2 regions of the Peribacillus sp. P4_D6 genome follow, and region 1 is predicted to be linked to the other one. Evidence: riboswitches for the same ligand, from Rfam matches in the RefSeq annotation. Region 1 holds a riboswitch; the other holds the start of a gene.
The links. A riboswitch is a leader RNA that binds a small molecule or an ion and turns the genes downstream of it on or off. The one in region 1 is predicted to bind preQ1.
Positions count from the first base shown of each region.

Region 2: another riboswitch for preQ1. It lies ahead of queF (preQ(1) synthase); the one in region 1 lies ahead of AC1DVB_RS11390 (VUT family protein).

Region 1 is NZ_JBFUIQ010000028.1:7,378-12,098, reverse strand. It holds gene AC1DVB_RS11405 (TetR/AcrR family transcriptional regulator) at 1-520, opposite strand, end outside; gene AC1DVB_RS11400 (SRPBCC family protein) at 696-1,136, opposite strand; gene AC1DVB_RS11395 (SRPBCC family protein) at 1,166-1,651, opposite strand; PreQ1 riboswitch class I at 1,890-1,932, shown strand; gene AC1DVB_RS11390 (VUT family protein) at 1,983-2,525, shown strand; gene AC1DVB_RS11385 (hypothetical protein) at 2,547-2,693, shown strand; gene AC1DVB_RS11380 (PadR family transcriptional regulator) at 3,120-3,440, opposite strand; gene AC1DVB_RS11375 (alpha/beta hydrolase) at 3,751-4,497, shown strand; gene AC1DVB_RS11370 (DUF421 domain-containing protein) at 4,600-4,721, opposite strand, start outside.
Region 2 is NZ_JBFUIQ010000013.1:22,282-27,002, reverse strand. It holds gene AC1DVB_RS06845 (YfmQ family protein) at 1-271, shown strand, start outside; gene AC1DVB_RS06840 (BA3454 family stress response protein) at 738-872, opposite strand; gene AC1DVB_RS06835 (EamA family transporter) at 1,119-1,976, opposite strand; PreQ1 riboswitch class I at 2,107-2,152, shown strand; gene queF (preQ(1) synthase) at 2,257-2,757, shown strand; gene AC1DVB_RS06825 (aspartate kinase) at 2,961-4,307, shown strand; gene AC1DVB_RS06820 (hypothetical protein) at 4,349-4,489, shown strand.

The sequences.
Region 1 (4,721 bases):
TTACATCTTGATAAGATAGTTCAGAATTAATGTAAAAAGTTATGAATCCGTGAAGAGAAAGAAAAATCGACCAAATGGATGCAGGATTCAGTTTGTTGTCCGTTAGATCCGTCAAGGACTCGATTAGCTTTTCGTATGTTTTATTAGAATCGAATTGGAGTAACTGCTGAATTTCTTTTTCCTTCGATAAAAACATGATGGAATAATGATTCTGTTGGGTTAAACCGAACTCCAAGAAGCACAATAAAATCTTTTCCATTTTTACGGAAGGGTCATTTTCCGACAGGATGATATCATCGATTGAAGAATTTAAAACGGAAAAATCCGTTTTCACCAAACTATAAAATATTTCCGCCTTGTTTTTAAAATGATAATAAATGGCTCCATGGCTGCAATCCAATGATTTAGCCAATTGCCTCATCGAGACATTCGAATACCCTAACGCTGCAAAAAGGTTTCTAGCTTCATTCAACACCATGTCCCTGGATAATTCTTGACCTGCCGATTTCCTTGGCGACATCTTATCACCTCCTTATTAATTGACCACTGGTTAATTAGGATGATAGCTCACGGATTTTTAAATGTCAATTATTAGTTTGAACTATATAGTACTGTTTTTAAGTGGGATTATGCCATTTGTTTCACCAGTGTTGCAAAGGATAAACCCCCAGATTATTGAGGGTTTATGCAATTTATTAAAAAACTAATGATGCTCTCAAAGTAGTGACGCCATTTTCTAAATAACCCTTTAAACAGGTTAATGTATATACCCAACCTTCTTTTTGTCCGATCATTTTGTTTATTATTTCAGGGTCGTCTTCACTCAATCCTGATTCGTTCACTTCAATGATCGTACTCGTTTTATCCAACTCTTTTAGTGTAATGGCAACAATCGTTTCTTGATCATTTCCGCCCCATGCAAACACGATTTTCCTATTTTCCTCTACTTCCAATACATGAATGACCACTTCAGCATCGTATTCGTTGTATCTCAATGTAGGCGTCCGGCCTTTTTCCCATCTTTCCGAACTCGATGAGAACCAGAAATTCCCGATTTTTTCAGGATTCACTATGGCTTCAAACACTTCATTCGTTGGCTTGACGATCTTGAATTTCGTGATGATTTGAGTATCCATAACTAACTCAACTCTCTTTCGATTTGTTTTTATTGTTTTCCATTATCCCAGTCTACTGATATGGGCGGCAGGGTCCGTCCAGTTTCAAGCAAGCTCTTCAGGTTACTTAAAAGGGCTGGCCATCCATTATTCAAGCCTTCAAAGGAATTGTCATCATAGACGAAATCTGTCTCCAATAGCTCCTCATGCCTAAGAGTTAACTTCACAGTCGAATCGTCCATTTTCTGTAATTCAAAAGTGACCCGTGTAGGCTGCTGGCGAGGGGTTTCGTCTCCTGCCATGATCCATGTAAACGAGAGCAGGTGCAACGGCTCGCATTTAAGTACATGCCCATGATCAGTAATCCGCCCATCATCCAGCAAATATTGAACTGCCGACCCTTCTTGCCAGTCAGACTGTACTTGTAATCCGAAGTGGTATTTCTCCGTGACTTCACCACTCGTCAAGGCTTCCCAAAGCTTCTCTGGTGTGGTTGCGATATAAATAGGATAGACAAACGTAGTTTTTTTCATCATTCTTTTTCTCCTCGCCAAATAAAGTACATGACTCTATCTTTGATTTTCGGCTTTTGTATACAGCCGGTCAAGCAGTTTTATGCGACAGAAATCGGCAAAAGGGGAAACAGGGACATTGAAATAAATGGCTAAATCAATCGGTAACCGCGAAAACATACTAAAATCGACGGTATGGAAACTTCTTGATTTCCAACCGCTTTCAAGCTACGATGAATAAGGAAAATGATAATCCGCCCGGGCGGAAGAGGTTCTAGCTACCCTCTCAAAAAAACTAAGGAGAACAGGGCTCTTTCTTAGGGTGCTGTTTTTTCTGTATAAGGAGAATCAAGAAATGTTAAGAATTTTATTGTATTTAGTATCCATCATCACGGCGAATGTGGTTACAGCAGCTTTTGCGCCATTACATTTTGGCATGTTCATCATCCCGATGGGGACATTGCTCATCGGGGGAACCTTCATCTTCCGAGATCTGGTCCAGAATAAATTCGGCCGCGTAAAGACCTATATATGCATCGTCACTGCACTTATTTTATCTGCATGTGTATCATTTTTATTAGGAGATACGTTACTGATTGTGTTTGCTTCCGCTTTATCCTTCGTGGTCGCAGAAACAGCGGATACGGAAATTTATACCCGTTTAAAGCTCCCGATGAGTTGGAGGGTATTTTACAGCGGGATCGTTGGAGGATTTTTCGATTCGGTGATATTTGTCGTGATTGGCCTAAGTCCTCTGGGTGCCAATATATTGCCATGGGAAGCGGTACCCGCTGCGGTCATCGGCCAAATCATCGTTAAAACGATCATTCAGTCCATTGGTGCCATATTGTTGGGACGAATCAACGTAGAACTGGAGAAACGTGTAGTCTCCAGTTAAATGTTAGGAGGGATGCACTTGATGGATGGAACCAAAAAAGAAGAAGAAAAATGCTATTGCCTCGAGGCCTTTCGTGAAAAATATGGCCCGCATGTACAAGGGGAATGCATGAAGCTCTCCTGCGCCAATTATCGCAAGCATAAAGGAATAGACAAAAAAAGGACCTGATTAGGTCCTTTTTTGCGTGATTGAAGTGACTCACGAGTAAACAGTGCGAATTCACGAGTAAACAGTCCAAACTCACGAGTAAAAGTGCAAAATTCACGAGTAAACAGTCCAAATTCACGAGTAAAAGTGCGAACTAAGTGTGCAGTACGAATTCACGAGTAAAAGAGCAAAACTCACGAGTAAAAGTGCGAAACTCACGAGTAAACAGTCCAAATTCACGAGTAAAAGTGCGAAACCCACGAGTAAACAGTCCGAATTCACGAGTAAACAGCGCGAACTAAGTGTGCAGTGCGAAATTCCCGAGTAAGCGTGCGAAAACTAAGTGTGCAGTGCGAATTCACGAGTAAACAGTCCAAATTCACGAGTAAAACAGCAAAAAAAGCTTCCTGGGCCGTTCCATTAAGTGCAGGAAGCTTTTTATTTGGTTTAGAATTGCTGTGAGCTTTTTCGAACTAATTTTTCCAGGAAGAAAAAGCATTCGCGTTTCCGCTCAAGTTCGGTTTGTCCATTTTCGGTGACATGATAATATTTCCTGCGGCATGATTCGGACTCTTTCCAATGTCCTTTTATGAATTCTTTTTTTTCTAATCGTTTAAGGGCAGGGTAGAGGGTGCCTTCACTTATTTCATAGTTGCCCTTGCTCATTTGCTTCAGGATTTTCGTTATTTCATAGCCGTAAAGCTTTTTTTGCGATAGAAGTGAAAGCAAAAGGAGGTCAATGCTTCCCTTCATTAATTCTTTATCCATATAAAATCTCCTCCTTTTCATTTTTAAAGTGTAATACGTTGTACATCGTATCACAAGGTGCATTTTACTTTTCTTAAAAAAAATAGTTAAATGACGATTGCTAAATAAATTTAATCATAGTAAAATGTGCTTCGGAACGGATGAGTTGTGAAGAGTGTGGTAAGGATACTATATATATGATTTAATTGTCTTAATGAAAATACGGAATAGGATAGAAGAATCACTACTCAAGGGGTATTAATTGATTTTTTTTCGAAAATCATTTAGATTCTATTTATCAACAAGAGCAAAGAAAGAAGGTCCTAGATAGATGAAAGTGAAAGCACCTGAGTCATTCACATATATAGGTGGAAAGAGAGCAGTTCTTCTGCTTCACGGGTTTACCGGAAGTACAGGAGATATGAAAAAATTAGGGAAGTACTTAAATGATCTCGACTATACTTGCCACGGACCTCTTTATAGTGGGCACGGAGTATCAGCCGAGGAACTTGCTAAAACTGGTCCAAAGGAATGGTGGGGAGATGTAGTTAATGGCTATAATTTCCTAAAAGAAGAAGGCTATGAGGAAATTGCAGTTGTAGGAATTTCTTTAGGGGGAGTGTTCTCATTAAAAGTGGGAATTGAATTGCCTGTAAAAGGGGTAGTTTCAATGTGCGCTCCGACGCAAGGAAAAAGTATCGATCGACAAAAGAACCGCTTGCTCAATTATGCACAGGCGTATAAGAAGTTTGAGGGCAAAGATGCAGACCAAATTGCTGCAGAAGTGAAGCTGCTTGAAGAAGGGCCAATGCCTCAACTAAAAGATGTGTTGAACATTATAAATGAGACAGGTGAAAATTTAGATTTAATCACATCTCCAACTCTTGTTCTGCAAGGGCGTTTGGATGATCCCGACTATACGGAGAGTGCTACAGCGATTTTCAATGAAGTCGATACACAGCATAAACACTTGATTTGGTATGAAAAGTCTGGCCATATTATCACATTGGGCAAGGAACGTGAACAGGTGTATGAAGATGTGTATAAGTTCTTGAATACACTGAATTGGTCGGAGTAATAAGCGATATATTTGATCCCCTTTAAGTTGAACGTGTAAAAAGCTTACAGTCGTAAGTAGGCTTTACACTATACTTGAGGGGATTTTATTTTGGCTGCAAATCTATTTGTAGAAAAAGACCTTTAAGGTATCGTTATTATCAAGAGTTGCCAATAAAATATCGTTCACGTCGGCATTATATGTTATTTTGATTCTGTTTTTCAGCCATGCTTCTTCTTTACCGC
Region 2 (4,721 bases), on a different contig from region 1:
TCAAGTTATTAATTATTTTAATAGCACTAGATTTTTGAAGGGAAATCATATATTCCCGGGGAATGAGGAATTGTTTTTACATCCAGATAATAGTGGGACTCCATTGGTCATTGATACTAAAAGAGGCAAAAAGGATGTTAGGTTATTTCTATATATTTACAGCGACCGCGTGGATGTAGTTAAACGGTACAAGAAGAAGCTCATTTCTTATAGTCTATTTTCCGATAGCCTCCAAGAACGTTCCATGCCATTAATAAGAAATTTAGTTTAATAGAACATTAAAAAGACGGTCCTTAAAAGACCGTCTTTGAGTTTGTAAACAAAAGGGTTAAAACATAGTTGATTGGAGCGGGTGTGCGAGACTCCTGCGGGAAAAGCGAGTCCAAGGGAGACACCGCGGGCGCAAAGGCACCGGGGAGGTTCCCGGACCGCCCGCGGAAAGCGAGTGCCTGGAGTGGAAATTAACGGTTAAATTGTCTACAGCTGAGACGGGCCTTAAAAATACCTTCTTTTTTATAAGGCTTTTAATATAATTCCATTTCAAGGATATTTTTTCATTATAAAAGTTCTGGTACACAAACTGGCATCTTGATTTTAGTGCCTTTTGAAAAAAACAATTAAAAGTGTTATTAAGTAGGAGGGGATTGCAAGAGGGTCGTTAATCGTGCATATGAAAAGTATTTGGGATAGTATTTAAGGGAATAAAAAAGCAGGTATCTATTGCGATGCCTGCTTTTTTATGCTTTCCATTGTTTTTCAACTTGATGAAGGGCTTGTTGTAAAATTACTTCATGATCAGTACCCGGTTTAGCAAGGACGTTAGTTTGATAAGATTTTCCTTGGAAATCAACTGTTACTGTAACTTTTACCATTATGCATCTTTCCTTTCCTAATTCAGAATTAAATGAGGTGGTTGTACCTATTTCTTTTATACCCGGAGCAGAAGGATAATCAAACATTTCAAAAGCTAAAATCGTGTGAATTAATATTCAAAATTATCTGATATTTTAAGTGAAGTGTCAACACTTTTTTTTGACATGCCCCATTTTCAGGTTTTTTAAAAAACGACCTGGCTTGTATACATGAAAGCCAGGTTGTTTTTTTAAAACGAACTATATTCATATTTTAGTTAAAATAATACCGATTAATGCTGCAAGGACACCAGCAATTTGATAGTTTTTTAGTTTTTCCTTGAATATATAACATCCAGCGAATACGACAACCAAACAGTTCAGGCTGACGACAGGGAAAATGATGCTTGCGATGCCAGTGTTCAACGCAAAGAAATAACATCCATAGCCTATCATGCTTAAAAAGCCTACTAAGGAACCGATTTTGACTTCCTTTAGCTTGATTTTTTCTTTTTTAAAGGCTAGAGCCGAAAGAAGATAAAGCATTCCGCCTCCATACATTGATACAAGGATATCAAGGGAGTTTAATTGAAGACGAGTTGATGTCGTCATAAGAATGCCGAGCACACCAAAAGATAAGATGGAGAGTAATGTGTGCATCATCCATGGGACATATTGATGATTACCTTTTGCATTAGGTGTATATTGGATGACTAATGTAGCGATAAACATGCAGGCGATTCCACTCCACTGCAAGGAAGAAATATGTTCGTGAAAAATTAAAGCTGCACAGAGAATGGGGAATATGGCATTCGCTGCGATTAATGGAGATGTCAAGCTTGCCGGACCTTTTTCAAAGGCGCTTGCCATCTGGATGTTACCATTGGCGTTCAGTACACCAATTGCTGCACCAAGCATGATGGACAGCCAGTTCAGCTGCAAACCATCCATTGATACTCCATAAACAATGGACAAAATAAAAGCTGAAAAATAAAAGAAAAATTGGATATGTATCTTGGAATACCCTTTTCCGCTGCTCCATTTAAAAATGCTATTATTGATTCCGAAACATAAACTCGTGATGAGTGCTGCAAAAATCCACATTGACTTAATCTCTTCCTTCATGTAGGATAAACTTCTTCTACATTTTAAGCTGAATGCCCTTAGGAATCAAACCAAATTTAAAATGTATGATTGACAGATTAGATATTTTTTTCTATATTTACTATGACAATTTTAAAATATTTCCCGATAAACGGGAGAGGTTCATAGCATCACCCTCTTAAAAAAACTATGGCTTTGATATTTTTTGCGAATCAACCATATCTTTGAGGAGATATGGTTTTTGTTATATAGAGGCCCATTTTATGAATCTCCCTGAAATGTGGGATTAGGAGGACTTTTCATGTCTGGAAGAAAAGAAGAAGAATTAAAAAAAGATATCACACTGCTTGGGAATCAAGGAACAAAATATACATTCGACTATGCTCCTGAAATCCTTGAGTCATTCGATAACAAGCATCCGAACCGGGACTATTTCGTCAAATTCAATTGCCCGGAATTCACTAGTTTATGTCCAATCACGGGCCAGCCGGACTTTGCTACCATTTACATCAGCTATATTCCAAGTGTGAAAATGGTGGAAAGTAAGTCTTTGAAACTCTACTTATTCAGCTTCCGCAATCATGGTGATTTCCATGAAGACTGCATGAACATCATCATGAATGATTTAATCGAATTGATGGACCCTAAATATATTGAAGTCTGGGGCAAGTTTACACCTAGGGGCGGAATTTCCATCGACCCTTACACGAATTACGGGAAACCAGGTACGAAGTATGAGGAAATGGCGAATTACCGCTTGATGAATCATGACTTATACCCGGAAACCGTGGATAATCGCTAAAGAATAGGAGGGACAATGGGCATATGCCCGTTGTCTTTTTTTAGTTTATAGCTAATTTCGATCAGTGGTCCTGTTATTCTGTCCTTTTTAAAAGTACAAATGTCCTTCTATAATGGAATTTCCACTTGATTGTTTCGAGAAAAAGCGTAATAATAGGGAGAGTTAATTTTGACAGAATATTTACGAAAATAGGGGATGTCGAGATGAAAGTTGCAAAGTTTGGTGGAAGTTCACTTGCGTCAGGTGATCAGTTGAGGAAGGTATTCGAAATTGTTGTTTCTGATCCAGAGAGGAAGATTGTGGTCGTTTCCGCTCCAGGAAAACGCAATTCCGATGATATAAAGGTGACGGATTTATTGATTGAAGCTGCGGAACAGCAGCTGCGCGGGGATAACGGAGAGCATTTGATAGAAGATGTTGTATCCCGCTATGCGAGCATTGCGGAAGAGTTGGATATATCCGAGAGTGTCATCACAGGGATTCATGAAAATTTAATGGCGCTGCTGCATGCAGATCAAACTAACCCAAAGCGCTATCTGGATGCCTTGAAGGCAGGTGGCGAGGATAATAATGCGAAGCTGGTCGCAGGTTATTTCCAAAGCCTTGGAGTGGAGGCACAGTATATCAATCCGAAGAAGGCAGGCTTGATCGTAACGGATGAAGGTGGATTTACCAGGGTGCTGCCAGAGTCTTATGATAGGTTATATGCTCTGCGTGATGAGCCGGGAATCGTTGTATTCCCAGGATTCTTCGGATATACGTTAGATGGTGATGTGTTAACCTTCTCAAGAAGCGGTTCCGATATTACGGGTTCGATTCTTGCTAATGGGGTCAAAGCTGATTTGTATGAGAACTTTACGGACGTGGATGCCGTTTATGCGGTGAATCCAAATGTGGTTTCCAATCCGAAGGGAATCCGGGAACTAACCTATCGTGAGATGCGTGAGCTTTCTTATGCAGGTTTCTCGGTATTTCATGATGAGGCGCTGATTCCTGCATTCCGGGCGGGAATACCTGTCCATATCCAGAATACGAACAATCCGGCGGCACAAGGGACCCGCATTGTGAATACACGGGATAATACGAACGGGCCTGTTATTGGGATTGCAAGTGATAAAGGATTTTGCAGTATTTACATTAGCAAATATTTGATGAACCGGGAAGTTGGTTTTGGCCGGAAACTGCTGCACATCCTCGAGGATTATGGAGTTTCATATGAGCATATTCCATCAGGCATCGATGATGTGACGCTTATTCTAAGGCAGGACCAGATGAAAGGGGATGCCGAAAAGAAAATCATTTCCCGAATCAAGAAAGAGCTTCATGCCGATGAAGTGAATGTGGAACATGATCTTGCCTTGATCATGGTTGTAGGGGAAGGAATGCGCCATAATGTCGGTACAACGGCAAGAGCGTCAAAAGCCTTGGCTGAAGCAAAGGTGAATATTGAGATGATCAATCAAGGCTCTTCGGAGGTAAGCATGATGTTCGGTGTGAAAGGGCACAACGAAGAGACGGCAATTCAGGCATTATATCACGAGTTCTTTTGAGTATGAGCGTTTAGGGACCTCCTTTTAGAAGGGGGTTTTTTGTGATTGATCTTTTAATCACTATACATACGCTGGATTTTTTTCATCTGGTTCTTTATGGTAGTGGCAATGACCGTGGGGATAATCATTCCAAGCTAACAGACGCGCTGCAGGGTTCAGAGCGTCTGTTTTCAGGTGGCTAAAGCAATTGGAGGAGAACGGAGTTGACGCTCTAGAAACGGATAAAAAGGGACGTCCAACCCCATACATATCTTACACCAAATTATAAATGAAATAGATGTCAATGGCACATCAAGTTTACGAGCTAAATGATTCACTGGCACCAATTGATTTAAGTAATTACTTCAAGTTGATCTTGCTGAATAGAATCATGTTTAAAAAGCATCCTTATCACCTGGTTAAATACTTCTATAT